Regions from separate parts of the Cedecea selenatireducens genome, predicted to be linked through region 1. Evidence: predicted binding sites of a transcription regulator. Region 1 holds the regulator's gene; the other holds the start of a gene.
What was found. The regulator PurR, encoded in region 1, represses purine synthesis genes. The targets are predictions, from matches to a motif close to CANGCAAACGTTTGCNTG.
Positions count from the first base shown of each region.

Region 1 (7,650 bases):
TAAGAAAATAGCCGTACAGCCAGCCGCAGCCACCCTTGCCTACACTGAAAAATGCACCCATCGTAAAGGGCATAAAAAGCAGTGCGTGAAGGTGAAGTCTGAAAAGAATCTGACCATCGCTCAGGCGCATAAGGTCAGAGTGCAGAAAGCGCAAAAAACGGCCATGAACAAGCTGATGGGGCAAATTGGCAAACCATACCGCTGGGGTGGCACTTCTCCCCGCACGGGCTTCGACTGCAGCGGGCTAATTTATTACGCTTATAAAGATTTGGTGAACATCCGTATTCCACGCACCGCCAACGAAATGTATCACCTGCGTGATGCCTCTTCCGTTGACCGCGGCGAACTGGAAAGCGGCGACCTGGTCTTCTTCCGTACTCAGGGCCGCGGCACGGCTGACCACGTTGGCGTTTACGTCGGCAACGGTAAATTTATTCAGTCTCCTCGCAGCGGCCGCGATATCCAAATTACTTCTTTGAGCGAAGATTACTGGCAGCGCCATTATGTGGGTGCCCGCCGGGTCATGACGCCAAAAACCATTCGTTAATCTTATCCGCTCCCTTTCGGGGCAATCAGACTGATTAAAACGTTAACAGCCCGACAACGGGCTGTTTCATTTCGCTTTTTCGCACTCCCGTAATTTGTTAACCTTATATCCACACAAAATGTAGTTATATTGTGAAGCAAAATAACAAGGAGTGAAGCAATGTCGTTCGAACTACCCGCCCTGCCCTATGCCAAAGATGCGCTGGCCCCGCATATCTCAGCCGAAACCCTCGAGTACCATTACGGCAAGCATCATCAGACCTACGTCACTAACCTGAACAACCTCGTCAAAGGCAGCCCGTTTGAAGGGAAATCGCTGGAAGAGATCGTGCAAGAGTCTGACGGCGGTATTTTCAATAATGCCGCTCAGGTCTGGAACCATACGTTCTACTGGCACTGCCTGGCACCAAACGCCGGGGGAGAACCTGGCGGAGAAGTGTTGGCCGCCATCAATAACGCGTTTGGCAGCGTGGAAGCATTTAAAAAACAGTTCACCGAAGCGGCCATCAAAAACTTCGGCTCCGGCTGGACCTGGCTTGTGAAGAACAGCGACGGCAGCCTGGCTATCGTCTCGACTTCTAACGCAGGAACTCCGCTCACAACCGGGGCAAAACCGCTGTTGACAGTGGACGTCTGGGAACACGCTTACTACATCGACTACCGCAACGCGCGCCCGGTTTATCTGGACCACTTCTGGGCGCTGGTTAACTGGAACTTTGTTGCGCAAAACCTGGCAGGCTGATTTTCAGTGATGTTTGACCTGTATTAAGGGCCGCTTTTTGCGGCCCTTATTAAATCAGTGCAGTACGGCGGTTAACGCCCCGGCAACAATCAGACTCAGTACGATAACCGTAGTCACTACGGAAAACTTCAGATCGGTACTCATCGTAAGCTCCTTTTATTTCCCTACAAAGCGTAAGTGGGATGATTTTCCCACAATTAACGATAAAAATCCTGCTGGTTTTGCACAGATATCGGTTTTCCCTCTTCCACTTTGCCCCGGGATAAGCCAAAATCCTTCGCTAATTTACCGCGTATCGCCCGGCAACGCCCTCCTCCCGCTGTATGTCGCATCCCCGACAGGCCTGCAACCAACGTGTTGCCCCAGGAGTTAGCGAAGGCAAACGTTTAACACATGAGTTATCAGGAGTTTACGATATGGTCTGGAGTGACATCTAATGGCAACCATTAAGGACGTAGCGAAGCGCGCAAACGTTTCCACTACCACTGTGTCACATGTCATTAACAAGACCCGTTTTGTGGCGGAAGAGACGCGCAACGCCGTCTGGGCAGCTATCAAAGAGCTGCACTATTCGCCGAGCGCCGTGGCGCGCAGCCTGAAGGTCAACCACACCAAATCGATTGGCCTGCTCGCTACCTCCAGCGAAGCGCCCTATTTTGCTGAAATTATCGAGTCGGTTGAGAACAGCTGCTTCGCCAAAGGCTACACCCTGATCCTCGGCAACGCGCACAACAACTTTGAGAAGCAGCAAGCCTACCTGTCGATGATGGCGCAAAAACGCGTCGATGGCCTGCTGGTCATGTGCTCCGAATATCCACAGACCCTGCTCTCTACGCTGGAAGAGTACCGTCATATTCCTATGGTGGTGATGGACTGGGGCGAAGCCCGCGCCGATTTTACCGACTCCGTGGTCGATAACGCCTTCCACGGCGGTTATCTCGCAGGCCGTTACCTGATTGAGCGCGGACACCGCGACATCGGTGCGATCCCGGGCCAGCTGGAGCGTAACACCGGCGGTGGTCGTCACGCTGGCTTCCTGAAAGCGCTTGAAGAAGCCAATATCAAAGTGCCGGAAAATTGGGTGGTTCAGGGCGACTTCGAGCCGGAATCTGGCTATCGCGCCATGCAGCAGCTGCTTAATCAACCGCATCGTCCTACTGCGGTCTTCTGCGGCGGCGATATTATGGCAATGGGTGCGATTTGCGCAGCGGATGAGATGGGGCTGCGCGTGCCGCAGGATATCTCGATTATCGGCTACGATAACGTGCGCAACGCCCGCTATTTCTCTCCGGCGCTGACCACAATCCATCAGCCAAAAGAACGCCTCGGTGAAACGGCCTTTAACATGCTGCTCGACCGCATTATCAACAAACGGGAAGAGTCGCAGACCATAGAAGTCCATCCGCGCCTCATCGAACGCCGCTCGGTGGCCGACGGCCCGTTCCGCGATTACCGCCGCTAAGCCTCTTCAGGAGCCCGGGATTCGTTCCCCGGCTCCTGGAGCCATTCCTGATTCATCGTCTCACTGTCCCCTAAATAGTCCAGCAGCCAGCTCAACGCAGGCGAGGCGTCATCCTGCCGCCACGTCAGGCAACAGGCCGCATCCGGGAACGGGTTCTCCAGCCTCAACTCTTTCCAGTCGCCACGTTCGAGCCACGGTTTCGCAATGTGCGTGGGCACCATGCCAATGCATAATCCTGCCGTCAGGCAATCGGCGCCCGACGCCCAGTCCGGCACCACCACGCGGCGCTGGTTGTCCAGAAGCCAGGTAATGCGCTTGGGCAACGAGCGGGACGTGTCCTCCAGCACCAGCGACGGCCAGGGCCGAATTTCATCATCAAGGATGATCTCCTCGTGTTGCGCAAGCGGATGGTCTGCCGCCACCACGCAGCGCCAGCTCAGTGCGCCCATGTCCCGAAACGCGTAGCGCCCTCCGACGGGGATCGCCTGCGTTGCGCCTATCGCCGCCTCAACGCGCCCGTCCGCCAGCGCATCCCACACGCCGTTGAAAACCTCCTGAAACACCCTCAGCTCGATGTCCGGGAAATGGCGATAAAAATCGAGCACCAGTTGGCGAGTACGCTCCGGCTTCACGATATTATCTACCGCGATGGAGAGATGCCCGCGCCAGCCGTTGGCTATCTGCTGGCACTGCTGGCGCGTTGCCATCATTTTTTTGATAACAGAACGCCCTTCTTTAAGAAAGAAAGCCCCAGCGGCGGTCAGCTCAACGTCCCGATGACGTCGTTCAAACAGCGGTACGGCCAGCCACTCTTCAAGTTGGCGCACGGTATAGCTGATGGCAGAAGGCACACGATGCAACTCCTGCGCTGCCCCGCTGAAACTGCCGTTGCGCGCTACGGCATCCACGACTTCGAGAGAATATTCAGACCACATGTTTTTTGCCTGCAAAAAATTTGAATGCAACGCGCAAATATTAGCGTTTCACAAGCGGTTTTGCACTCCGTAGACTCCTGCCCCGTTAACCTGCTATCAAAATCAAGAGTGAAATATGCAACCATCAAAGGGATTTCTTATCTGGCTGGCTGGCCTGAGCGTACTCGGCTTTCTCGCCACAGACATGTACCTGCCCGCCTTTGCGGCCATTCAGCAAGACCTGGGGACTAACGCCTCGGCGGTGAGCGCCAGCCTGAGCCTGTTCCTGGCGGGCTTTGCCTTTGCCCAGCTTGTCTGGGGGCCGCTTTCCGATCGTTTCGGGCGTAAACCCGTGCTGCTGATTGGCCTGGCGATGTTTGCCGTCGGCTGCATCGGGATGCTTTGGGTGCGGGATGCAACGTCGCTTCTGGTCCTGCGTTTTATCCAGGCCGTGGGCGTTTGTTCCGCCGCGGTCAGCTGGCAGGCGCTGGTAACCGACTATTACCCGGCCAACCGTGCAGGCCGTATCTTTGCCACGATTATGCCGCTGGTAGGGCTTTCTCCGGCGCTGGCACCGCTGCTGGGAAGCTGGCTGCTGAACCATTTTGAATGGCAGGCCATTTTTGCCGTACTGTTTGCCATCGCTTTGCTGCTGATGATCCCTACGCTACGCCTCAAGCCTCGTACTCAGCACCACGAGCAAACCGCAGACAACAAGGTCAGCTTCTTCTCTTTATTACGCTCTCGTATTTACGGCGGTAACGTGCTGATTTACGCCGCCTGCTCCGCCAGCTTCTTCGCCTGGCTGACCGGCTCGCCGTTTATCCTGAATGAGATGGGCTACGGCCCGGCAGCGATTGGCCTGAGCTATATGCCGCAGACGGTCGCTTTCCTGGTGGGCGGCTATGGCTGCCGCAGCGCGCTGCAAAAATGGAACGGCAAGCAACTGCTGCCGTGGCTGCTAGCGCTTTATGCCCTGAGCGTTGTGGCGACGTGGGGCGTGGCGGTCAGCGGCTATGCTGACCTGACGCTGTTGCTGATCCCGTTCTGCATCATGGCTGCGGCAAACGGTGCCATCTACCCGATCGTTGTCGCCTCTGCGCTGCTGCCGTTCCCGCAGGCAACCGGGAAAGCAGCAGCGCTGCAAAACACCCTTCAGCTTGGGCTTTGCTTCCTCGCAAGCCTGATGGTTTCCTGGCTGGTGACGACCCCGCTTATCACCACCACCAGCGTGATGCTGGCGACTATCCTGCTTGCCGCGCTGGGGTATGCCCTGCAGAAAACGGCCGGTCGTGAGGCTGAAAGCGAGACTCGCCGTGAGTTTTCTAACGCACAGTAACAGCAGCGATAATGTGAATATTGTGTGATTAGCTTGCTAACAATATTCCGTTGAACCCTCAATAAAACGGGCTTATAGTAATGGCGGTTCTGCTATAAGCCTTATCAATTTTATTTTTGCGGAAGCCGGAGCGCTTCCGTTTTTCCATGGATGGCCTTTCAGTAAGGGAGAATCCTTCCTTTCTCTGTTCTACGTCGGATATCAGGCACGCGGATTTTTCCGTGAGAGTTCTCACAAGCCGTGAATAGCGTCTACGCTGTTTTAAGGTTCTGATCACAACAAGGTGATGGAGAAGCTATGAGTTCATCGTGTATAGAAGAAGTGAGCGTACGAGATAACGAATGGTATCGTATCGCAAATGAAATGCTGAGTCGGGCAGGTATTACGCTCAACGGCTCAAACCCTTTCGATATTCAGGTTAAAAACCCGGATTTTTTTAAACGCGTTCTGCAGGAAGGTTCCCTCGGCCTTGGCGAAAGCTATATGGACGGCTGGTGGGAATGCGAACGGCTGGATATCTTTTTCACCAAAGTCCTGCGCGCCGGGCTGGAAAATCAACTGCCCCATCATTTCAAAGATACCCTGCGTATCGCGGCGGCAAGGCTGGTTAACCTGCAGTCGAAGAAACGCGCCTGGATAGTCGGCAAAGAACATTACGATCTCGGCAACGACCTGTTCAACCGAATGCTCGACAAGCACATGCAGTATTCCTGCGGCTACTGGAAAGAAGCTACCAATCTCAGCGAAGCGCAGGACGCCAAGCTCAAAATGATCTGCGAAAAACTTCAGCTTAAACCCGGCATGAAGCTGCTGGACATCGGCTGCGGTTGGGGCGGTCTTGCCGAGTATGCCGCACGAAACTACGACGTTTCAGTCTTCGGCGTCACCATCTCTGCGGAACAACAAAAAATGGCGCAGGCGCGCTGCAAAGGCCTGGATGTGACCATCCTTCTGCAGGATTACCGCGACCTGAATGAGCAATTTGACCGCATTGTCTCCGTCGGGATGTTTGAGCACGTTGGGCCAAAAAATTATGCCACCTACTTTGAGGTTGCCGACCGCAATCTCAAACCAGACGGTATTTTCCTGCTGCACACGATAGGTTCTAAAAAGACCGACAACAACGTCGATCCGTGGATTAATAAGTACATTTTCCCTAACGGTTGCCTGCCTTCTGTGCGTCAGATTGCCGACGCCAGCGAGCCGCATTTTGTGATGGAAGACTGGCACAACTTCGGCGCCGACTATGACAAAACGCTGATGGCCTGGCACGAACGTTTTCTCGCCAGCTGGCCGGAAATCGCCGATAACTACTCTGAACGCTTTAAAAGGATGTTTAGCTACTACCTGAACGCCTGCGCCGGTGCTTTCCGGGCACGCGATATCCAACTTTGGCAGGTAGTCTTCAGCCGCGGCATCGAGCACGGTCTGCGCGTTCCTCGCTAAAACCAGCCCGGCGTTTGCCGGGTTTTTTCATTTTCAATTGTCTCTCCTTGCGCACCAATGTGATTAGCCTCACAGGTTTAGGCCTGTCTGAGCGTGGCGGCTTGATCTGCTTAACAGATATCGTTTCCTGCCATAGAAACCGGTTTCATCAATCACAGACAATCACGACATTGACCGAATAAATGATTGCCTGTCGGAGATGACAGGCCTGACCGTGAGGATAACGATGAAATACGCATTTCCTGAGCATTTCTGGTGGGGCAGCGCCGCTTCCGGCCCACAAACCGAAGGTGAAGCGCTGAATTTTGGCAAGTCTGAAACCATCTGGGATCGATGGTTCGCCGAGCAGCCGAACCGTTTCCACCACGGCGTCGGGCCGCAAAATACCTCCACGTTCTATCAGCGCTGGAAGCAGGACATCGCCCTGCTGAAAAAGCTCAACCATAATACCTTCCGCACCTCGATTTCCTGGGCTCGCCTGATCCCGGACGGCACCGGCGAAGTCAACCCGCTGGCGGTGGAGTTCTACAATAAGGTGATAGACGAGCTGCTAGCCCAGGGCATTAAGCCGTTTATTAACCTGTACCATTTTGATATGCCAATGGTGATGCAGGAAAAAGGTGGCTGGGAAAGCCGTGAAGTGGTTGACGCTTATGCCGCCTACGCCAATACCTGCTTTGAACTGTTCGGCGACCGAGTGAAGCACTGGTTTACCTTTAATGAGCCGGTTGTGCCGGTTGAATGCGGCTACCTCTATGACTACCACTATCCTAACGTGGTGGATTTCAACCGCGCGGTAACCGTGGCCTACCACACCATGATTGCCCATGCGAAAGCGGTTAAGGCTTACCACGCGCGTAATGACGACGGTCAGATTGGCATCATTCTTAACTTAACGCCTTCTTACCCGCGCTCGCAGAACCCTGCAGACGTGAAGGCGGCAAACCTGGCTGACCTGATGTTCAACCGCAGCTTCCTCGACCCGGCGCTGCGTGGCGAATACCCAGCAGAGCTTATTGCCTTCCTGAAAGAGCACAATAAGCTGCCGGCCTGCCAGCCGGAAGATAATGCCCTGCTTGCCGCAGGCGTCGTAGACCTGCTCGGCATTAACTACTACCAGCCGCGCCGCATTAAATGCCGCGACACGCTGGTTAACCCGGAGAGTCCGTTTATGCCGGAGTGGTTCTTTGAGTCCTATGAG
Region 1 covers NZ_JBHIKW010000011.1:123,902-131,551, reverse strand. The annotation lists gene ACE38U_RS17610 (C40 family peptidase) at 1-547, shown strand, start outside; gene sodB (superoxide dismutase [Fe]) at 707-1,288, shown strand; gene cydH (cytochrome bd-I oxidase subunit CydH) at 1,343-1,432, opposite strand; gene purR (HTH-type transcriptional repressor PurR) at 1,725-2,750, shown strand; gene punR (DNA-binding transcriptional activator PunR) at 2,747-3,685, opposite strand; gene punC (purine nucleoside transporter PunC) at 3,801-5,003, shown strand; gene cfa (cyclopropane fatty acyl phospholipid synthase) at 5,301-6,449, shown strand; gene gmuD (6-phospho-beta-glucosidase GmuD) at 6,676-7,650, shown strand, end outside.

Region 2 (7,650 bases), on a different contig from region 1:
CAATTTGCAGCTGGTACTTCACGATATGCAGGATTTCCTGCATCACGCGAGTAACGTCCATGACCTCCGGCATCTCCCCTGCAAGCTGGGCGGTCACCAGGTGCAGCGCAATAAACCCTGCCTCGTCTTCCGCCAGCCGCACGCCAAGGCGCTGGTCGATAATGCCAAGCGCCTCAACGCCCAGGGAAAACTCCCTGGGATAAAGGCGCTTGATCTCCCAGAGCAGCACGTTGCGAATGGCCATGCCCTTTTTCTGACGCTCAATCGCAAAGTGGCAGTGGTCGGTGAGCGAAATGTAGAGACTTTCCTGCAGCTTGCCGAGCCGCTCACGCGCCAGTTGAATAATCCTGTCGCAGGCGGTCATCACCTCCAGCGGGATCTGGTTCAACAGTTCACTTAACCGCGCCACCAGCTCATCGCTTTGCAGGGCAAAAACCTTTTCTATCTTGCTGCGGTCGAGGCTATCGCCCGGCTGCTTTTGAAACCCCAGCCCCTTTCCCATTACCACCTGCTCGCGCTGGTGCTCGTCGAGGATAACCACTACGTTGTTGTTCAGTATCTTGGCAATTTCCATGGTTACCCCAGAAACAAAAAAACCTGACCTCTGGCAGAGCCAGATAATCAGGTTTTGCCTGCTAAGCGCAGTAACAATCCAACTTCCGCACTCTATCACGGAGAATATATCGCTCAAGCGCGCAGGGCGAAAAGCGTGATAACGATCGCGGCACCGGGTTGCTATTTGGCTTCAGCCTCCACGGAAAACAGCTTGCGGTACTGTTCGTCAAACTGCGGGGCGTTCCACTCTCCGTCAAAAACGGTCCAGGTGATGTACCCGCGGTTCAGCCAGCCGGTATCGGTGTCAGTGTCCACCGGCGTCAGCACTTTTTCACTCATGATTTGCTGAGCTTTGCCGTCCGGGAGCAGCTTGTAATAGTGCTGCGGCACCGGGTTACGCTCGTTCTCAACAAATTTCACGCCCTTAACGGCCTTCTTTTCCAGCGGCGGATAGTTGATGCTTAAACCTGACCCAGCGGGCAGAACCGGCTTGCCCGGCTGCCAGGTTTTTGCCAGCGTATCCACCAGCCCGGCGACGTAATCGACGGAATCCGGCCAGTACTTATGGGTACTTGGCCAACCAGCCTTCATCTCCTGCTCGCTGAGAATATAGCCAATGCTGGCGGCAATAGACGGGTAGCCGTAACGAACAGCACGAGCGGCAGCACCAATCGTGCCCGAATTAAGCTGCGCGACGCCGGTATTTGGCCCATCATTTACGCCGGAGATAACCAGGTCAGGAGGCGTCTCTTTCATCACGCCCAGCACGCCAAAATCAAGGGAGTCTGCCGGCGTACCCGGGAAGCAGTAGCGCTTATCAGCGACCTTTTTGACGTCGAAAATTTTATTCGGCTTGAAGGTAATGGCCGAGCCAATACCGCTTTGATTAGTGGCGGGGGCAACCATCCAGACGTCATACCCTTTCGCCGCCAGTTTCTCCTGCAATGAGGTTGTCCCCACCGACTGGCAGCCATCGTCATTGACTAACAGAATACGCATGGGGCGCTCGGCGGCAAAGGCAGAGCCCGCCATTAACGTAAGCACCAGTCCGGCGATAATATTCTTTTTCATATTTACTCCTTATTTATAACGTCATCAAAATAGATTAAACCGATATTCAATGCGCACACTTCCCCCAACGCCTTTCGCGCGACGGAAAGTACTATTATCACTGGCGAGAGAAGGCGCTCCGGCAGAGGTTAATTTCCAGCTATAGCTCGGACCGAACCCGGCAAATACATTCAAGCCTTTAATCTGCGGGCTATTCCAGAGAAAATAGCCGCCATACTCCCACTCTTTTAAACTCACGCCTTTATATTCCATTCCAAAGCCGTAATTACCGTACACGCCGACTAATAGCTCAGGCAGGATCTGATACTGGCTGTATAAATACAGCATCTGCTCCCCGTCATTGATATAGTCATTACCTTCACCGTCGGCCTTGCTATTAAAGGCACCTCGCGTATTTTTACCAAAATGCCAATAGAAGTGGCCTAAACCATTATCCAGCCTGGCCTGGGTATGCGACCAGCCGAACCCGGATTCAGAACGCCCGTACTGATAGCCGACAAGTGCAAACAGGTGTTGTGCGCTGCGGCTAAACCCACGGGCACCCTCCCATTCGCTAAGGCCACGGGCGTAATAGTAGGTGCTCCTTGCCAGCAGGTTGAAGTCATCCGTCAGCGGCACGAGAGCGTTGGCCTCAAGCCCGTGACGCAGAAGATAGCTATCACTCTCGGCGGCGATATAGCTGATTTTACTGCCCTTAGCGGGTACCCAGCTCAGCTCTCCGGTGGCGATATAGTCTATTTGCTTGTTGGATTTCAGGGTTCTAAAACGGCGCTTTTCCGGCTCATCTCGTTCCGAAAAACGGTTAACGACGGCGGCCTTTGCGCCAAAGGCATCCCAGGCTAGTTCAGAGCTAACGCCTTCCCAGGTACTCGGCGCGGCGCGGCTGCGGGTCACATTTAGCGCGGCAAATTTATAGAGCTGCCGCCAGCCTGCCCACAGCGACAGGTGGCGCTGTGGATCGCCCCAGCGCGCTTTGGCGTACAGTTGCCCGAGCTTATTGAAGCCCTGTGCTTTACCGTTTTTATCCCGCAGTAAATCCCTGCCGTAGAACGCGTCGTTAGCATAGAGTTTAGCCACCCCATACCACGAAGCATCGACCCCAACATGATCCCACAGCCAGCCGCTTTGCCAGTCTAGGTGCAGCGCCTGAGCCCAGGCAATCTGGTCCCCGATGCCCCGATCTGCCATCGCATCTGACGTGTTAAGCATCCAGACATTTTTTAACGTCGCGTCGAGATGGCTGTCCGTGAGCAGCCCGCCGTCATAGTGGGAATAATCCGCTAAAGCATCTGGAATTCCTCCCAAACTCAGCAGCAGCATCATGCCGCCTGTTATTTTTGTGTGTGAGCACATGGTAAACGTCCCTTGTTTTAATAAAAAAAAGTTAAAAAAAAACCTAAGTTTCGCCCCCGACTACCGGAGAAAAAACTTAGGTTTTGCCTGTTAGACAGTAACAATCCTTTATTTATTTTACGCCGTCATACTGTCATCTCACTGAAATAAGCTCCAGCATTAAAAAGAAGAAAGATGGAAATTTGTGAAGCCGATTCAGAATTGAATGTAAGAAAGGAAGTTATACAACAAAAAAAAGCCCATTAATTAAAGCATCAATTAACGGGTTCTATAGGAAAATTTATTTCAACGCACCAATCACGTGGGCGATATCTCCGGACGTTTTTAGCGTACGAATAACCGTAAACAGTTCCGTTGCCTCTACGTATTCTTTACGCAAATAGCCAAGCCACTGCTTAATACGCGCCACGTGGTACATACCCGTGTCGCCCTGTTTTTCGAGGCGGCTGTATTTTTGCAAAAGCGTAACGACGTCGGCCCACGGCATACGTGCTTCGTTATATTTAATCACGCGGCTCAGGTTCGGTACATTTAACGCCCCGCGGCCGATCATCACAGAGTCACACCCCGTCGCCGCAAGGCAGTCCTGCGCGCTTTGCCAGTCCCAGATTTCACCGTTAGCGATGACCGGAATCGACAGCCGCTGGCGAATTTCGCCGATAGCACCCCAGTTGATAAGCTCGGCTTTATAGCCATCTTCTTTGGTGCGCCCGTGAACCACCAGCTCCGTCGCCCCCGCCTGCTCCACCGCATCGGCAATTTCAAACTGCCGCGCGCCGCTGTCCCAGCCGAGGCGAATTTTTACCGTGACCGGTAAATGTGCGGGAACGGCCTCACGCATGGCTTTCGCCCCACGATAAATAAGTTCAGGATCTTTCAGCAGAGTAGCGCCCCCGCCGCTGCCGTTGACCAGCTTAGACGGGCAACCACAGTTCAGGTCAACGCCCCAGGAACCCAGCTCGACCGCGCGAGCGGCGTTCTCAGCCAGCCACTGTGGGTACTGCCCTAACAGCTGAACGCGGACCAACGTTCCAGACGGCGTGCGGCTGGCATGGTTAAGTTCAGGGCAAAGTTTGAGGAAGGATTTAGCCGGTAAAAGCTGATCGACCACGCGAAGAAATTCGGTGATACAGAGATCGTAGTCGTTAACCTCGGTAAGAAGTTCGCGAACTAAAGAGTCGAGAACGCCTTCCATCGGGGCAAGAAGAACACGCATGACGCATCCGATAATATTTGTGTTGTTGTCCCCTCACCCCGGCCCTCTCCCCAAAGAGGAGAAGGGGGAAAACATAGCCCCTCGCCCCGAAGGGGAACACAGGACGTCTTTAATCCCCTCTCCCTTTTAGGGAGAGGGTTAGGGTGAGGGTATAAAAAACTTACTGCGCCGAGGCTGGCTTACGCGGTGGACGACGACGACGGGCGTTTTCACCTGCCGGCTTCGCTGCACCTTCGCCCTGCGGTTTACCGCTGCGACGCGGGCCGTTGTTACGATCGCCGGAGGCATTAGCGCTACCGCCGTTGCCGCTGCGACGTTGGCCCTGCCCCTGGCTTTGACCACCGCGACCGCCCTGGCCACCACGACCGCCGCCGCCGCCACGCTGCTGGCGACCGTTCACGATAGGCTCGGCTGGAATCGACGGATCAACCGCGTATCCCTCCAGCGCCATACGTGGGATCTCACGCTTCAGTAGACGCTCAATATCGCGCAACAGCTTATGCTCATCGACACAAACCAGAGACAGCGCTTCGCCCGTGGCCGCCGCACGACCGGTACGGCCAATACGGTGCACGTAGTCTTCCGGGACGTTCGGCAGCTCGTAGTTAACGACGTGCGGCAGCTCTTCGATATCCAGACCGCGAGCCGCGATATCGGTCGCAACCAGGACGCGAATGCCGCCGCTTTTGAAGTCGGCCAGCGCGCGAGTACGGGCACCCTGACTCTTGTTACCGTGGATTGCCGCCGCGGTAATGCCGTCTTTTTGCAGCTGCTCAGCAAGGTGGTTAGCGCCATGCTTGGTGCGGGTAAACACCAGCACCTGCTGCCAGTCGCCTTCGCCAATCATCTGCGACAGCAGTTCCCGCTTGCGCTTTTTATCCACAAAGTGAACATGCTGAGTGACCTGCTCAGAAGCCGTGTTGCGGCGAGCCACTTCCACTTCTTCCGGGTTATGCAGCAGCTTTTCAGCCAGGCCTTTAATGTCGTCGGAGAAGGTTGCCGAGAACAGCAGGTTCTGGCGACGCGCAGGCAGCTTAGCCAGCACGCGACGGATATCATGGATAAAGCCCATGTCCAGCATGCGGTCGGCTTCATCCAGTACGAGGATCTCGATTTGGTCGAGTTTCACGGCGTTCTGATGCTCAAGATCCAGCAGACGACCCGGGGTCGCTACCAGCACATCCACGCCACCGCGCAGCTTCATCATCTGCGGGTTAATGCTCACGCCGCCGAAGACAACCAGCGAGCGGATATTCAAATATTTGCTGTAGTCGCGGACGTTCTCACCAATCTGCGCCGCCAGTTCGCGGGTAGGGGTGAGGATCAGCGCACGCACCGGGCGACGGCCCTTCAGGTGAGGCGCGCTGTCGGTCAGACGCTGTAACAGCGGCAGGGTAAAACCTGCGGTCTTGCCGGTACCGGTTTGGGCACTGGCCATCAGGTCACGGCCTGCTAACACTACCGGAATTGCCTGACGCTGGATTGGGGTAGGCTCACGATAGCCCTGCTCTTCCACCGCACGCAAAATATCGGCATTCAGGCCGAGAGAATCAAAAGACATAGGAACTCCAGAACCGCCCTGACCGCAATGTGCGGTGTAGTTTCCAGGGGGAACATCACGCGCCAGCGCTAAGCTGGCGAAGAGAGGAGGCGCAAACCACGGCGCCGTTCGCGAGCAGTGTAGCAGTTTTTGTGATCTTCCGCATAAATTCTCACTTTCGGCGCAGTCAACAGAATAAAGCCTTGTGCTGGACAGGCTCGATAACTTTGCTTACGCTTAATCAATCGATTGATTAACTTTTAAGAGGTCGGTATGACACCTTCGCCGACGCCCGTCACCAGCCGCGGAGAGCAGGCTAAAAATACGCTAATTACCGCCGCGATAGCGCAATTTGCCGAATACGGCATGCATGCTACTACGCGCGATATCGCCGCTCAGGCCGGGCAAAATATAGCCGCCATTACCTATTACTTTGGCTCCAAAGAAGCGCTGTATATGGCCTCCGCTCAGTGGATTGCCGACTTCATCAGCGGTAATTTTCACGCGCACGTTGCCGCCGCAGAGTCGCTACTAAACCAGACCGAGCCGGACCAGCAGAAAATACGCCATCTTATTCATACCGCGCTCGGGCAAATGATCGCCCTGCTGACCGCGGACGACACGCTTAATCTGAGCAAATTTATCTCCCGCGAACAGCTTTCCCCCACCGCTGCCTATCAGCTTATTCACCAGCAGGTTATCGACCCCATGCACTCCCTGCTGACCACGCTGGTTGCGCACTACACCGGGCGGGATCCTTTTGATACCGACACGATTTTGCATACCCATACGCTGCTCGGCCAGGTGCTGGCCTTCCGGCTTGGGCGAGAAACGATTCTGTTACGCACCGGCTGGCCGCAGTTTGACCAGGCAAAGGTGCAGCAAATAAGCCGCGTGGTGCTGAGCCACGTTGATTTCATCCTGCAGGGATTATCCGTAAACAGAGGACACGCTAGTGATGAACAGTAAGAAGCCGGTGATTGCCGTCATTGTCATTTTAGTGCTCGTGGCCGCGGCCTTTGGTGGCTGGAAATGGTATCAAAGCCAGCAGAACAGCGAGCTAACGCTTTACGGCAACGTGGATATTCGCACCGTTAACCTGAGCTTCCGCGTTGGCGGTCGTCTTGCAGCGCTTGAGGTTGACGAGGGCGATGCCATCAAGGCCGGTGAGCCATTGGGGTTGATTGACAAAGCGCCTTATGAAAACGCCCTGCGTCAGGCAGAGGCAAACGTGGCGGCGGCGCAGGCCAAATACGATTTGATCATTGCCGGCTATCGCGATGAAGAAATTGCTCAGGCGGCCGCTCAGGTTAATCAGGCCCAGGCCGCCTATGATTATGCGCAGAACTTTTACCAGCGCCAGCAGGGGCTTTGGGCGACAAAAACCATCTCGGCGAATGACTTAGCCAACGCCCGCTCCTCAAGCGACCAGGCAAAAGCCACGCTGAAAGCAGCCCAGGACAAACTCAGCCAATACCGCAGCGGCAACCGCCCGCAGGAAATTGCTCAGGCTCAGGCCAGCCTGCAGCAGGCTAAAGCGCAGCTGGCACAGTCTCAGCTCGACCTGCAGGACACCACCCTGCTCGCTCCTTCTGACGGCACGCTGTTAACCCGCGCCGTTGAGCCCGGCAGCATGCTTAACGCAGGCAGTACGGTACTCACGCTTTCACTTACCCGCCCGGTGTGGATCCGCGCCTATATCGACGAAACCAATCTTGGGCAGGCCAAACCCGGCAGCGAACTGCTGATTTACACCGATGGCCGCCCGGACAAGCCTTACCACGGCAAGGTAGGTTTTGTGTCACCGACTGCGGAGTTCACCCCAAAAACGGTTGAAACACCGGATCTGCGCACGGATTTAGTCTATCGCTTACGTATTATCGTCACCGATGCAGATGACGCGCTGCGCCAGGGC
Region 2 covers NZ_JBHIKW010000009.1:163,439-171,088, reverse strand. The annotation lists gene bglG (transcriptional antiterminator BglG) at 1-574, opposite strand, end outside; gene surE (5'/3'-nucleotidase SurE) at 736-1,626, opposite strand; gene ACE38U_RS15910 (OprD family porin) at 1,651-2,979, opposite strand; gene dusC (tRNA dihydrouridine(16) synthase DusC) at 3,260-4,195, opposite strand; gene rhlE (ATP-dependent RNA helicase RhlE) at 4,356-5,756, opposite strand; gene cecR (transcriptional regulator CecR) at 6,009-6,704, shown strand; gene hlyD (secretion protein HlyD) at 6,694-7,650, shown strand, end outside.
Region 2: cecR (transcriptional regulator CecR) is a predicted target of PurR. The motif match lies at 5,854-5,871, and genes of this name have one in related genera.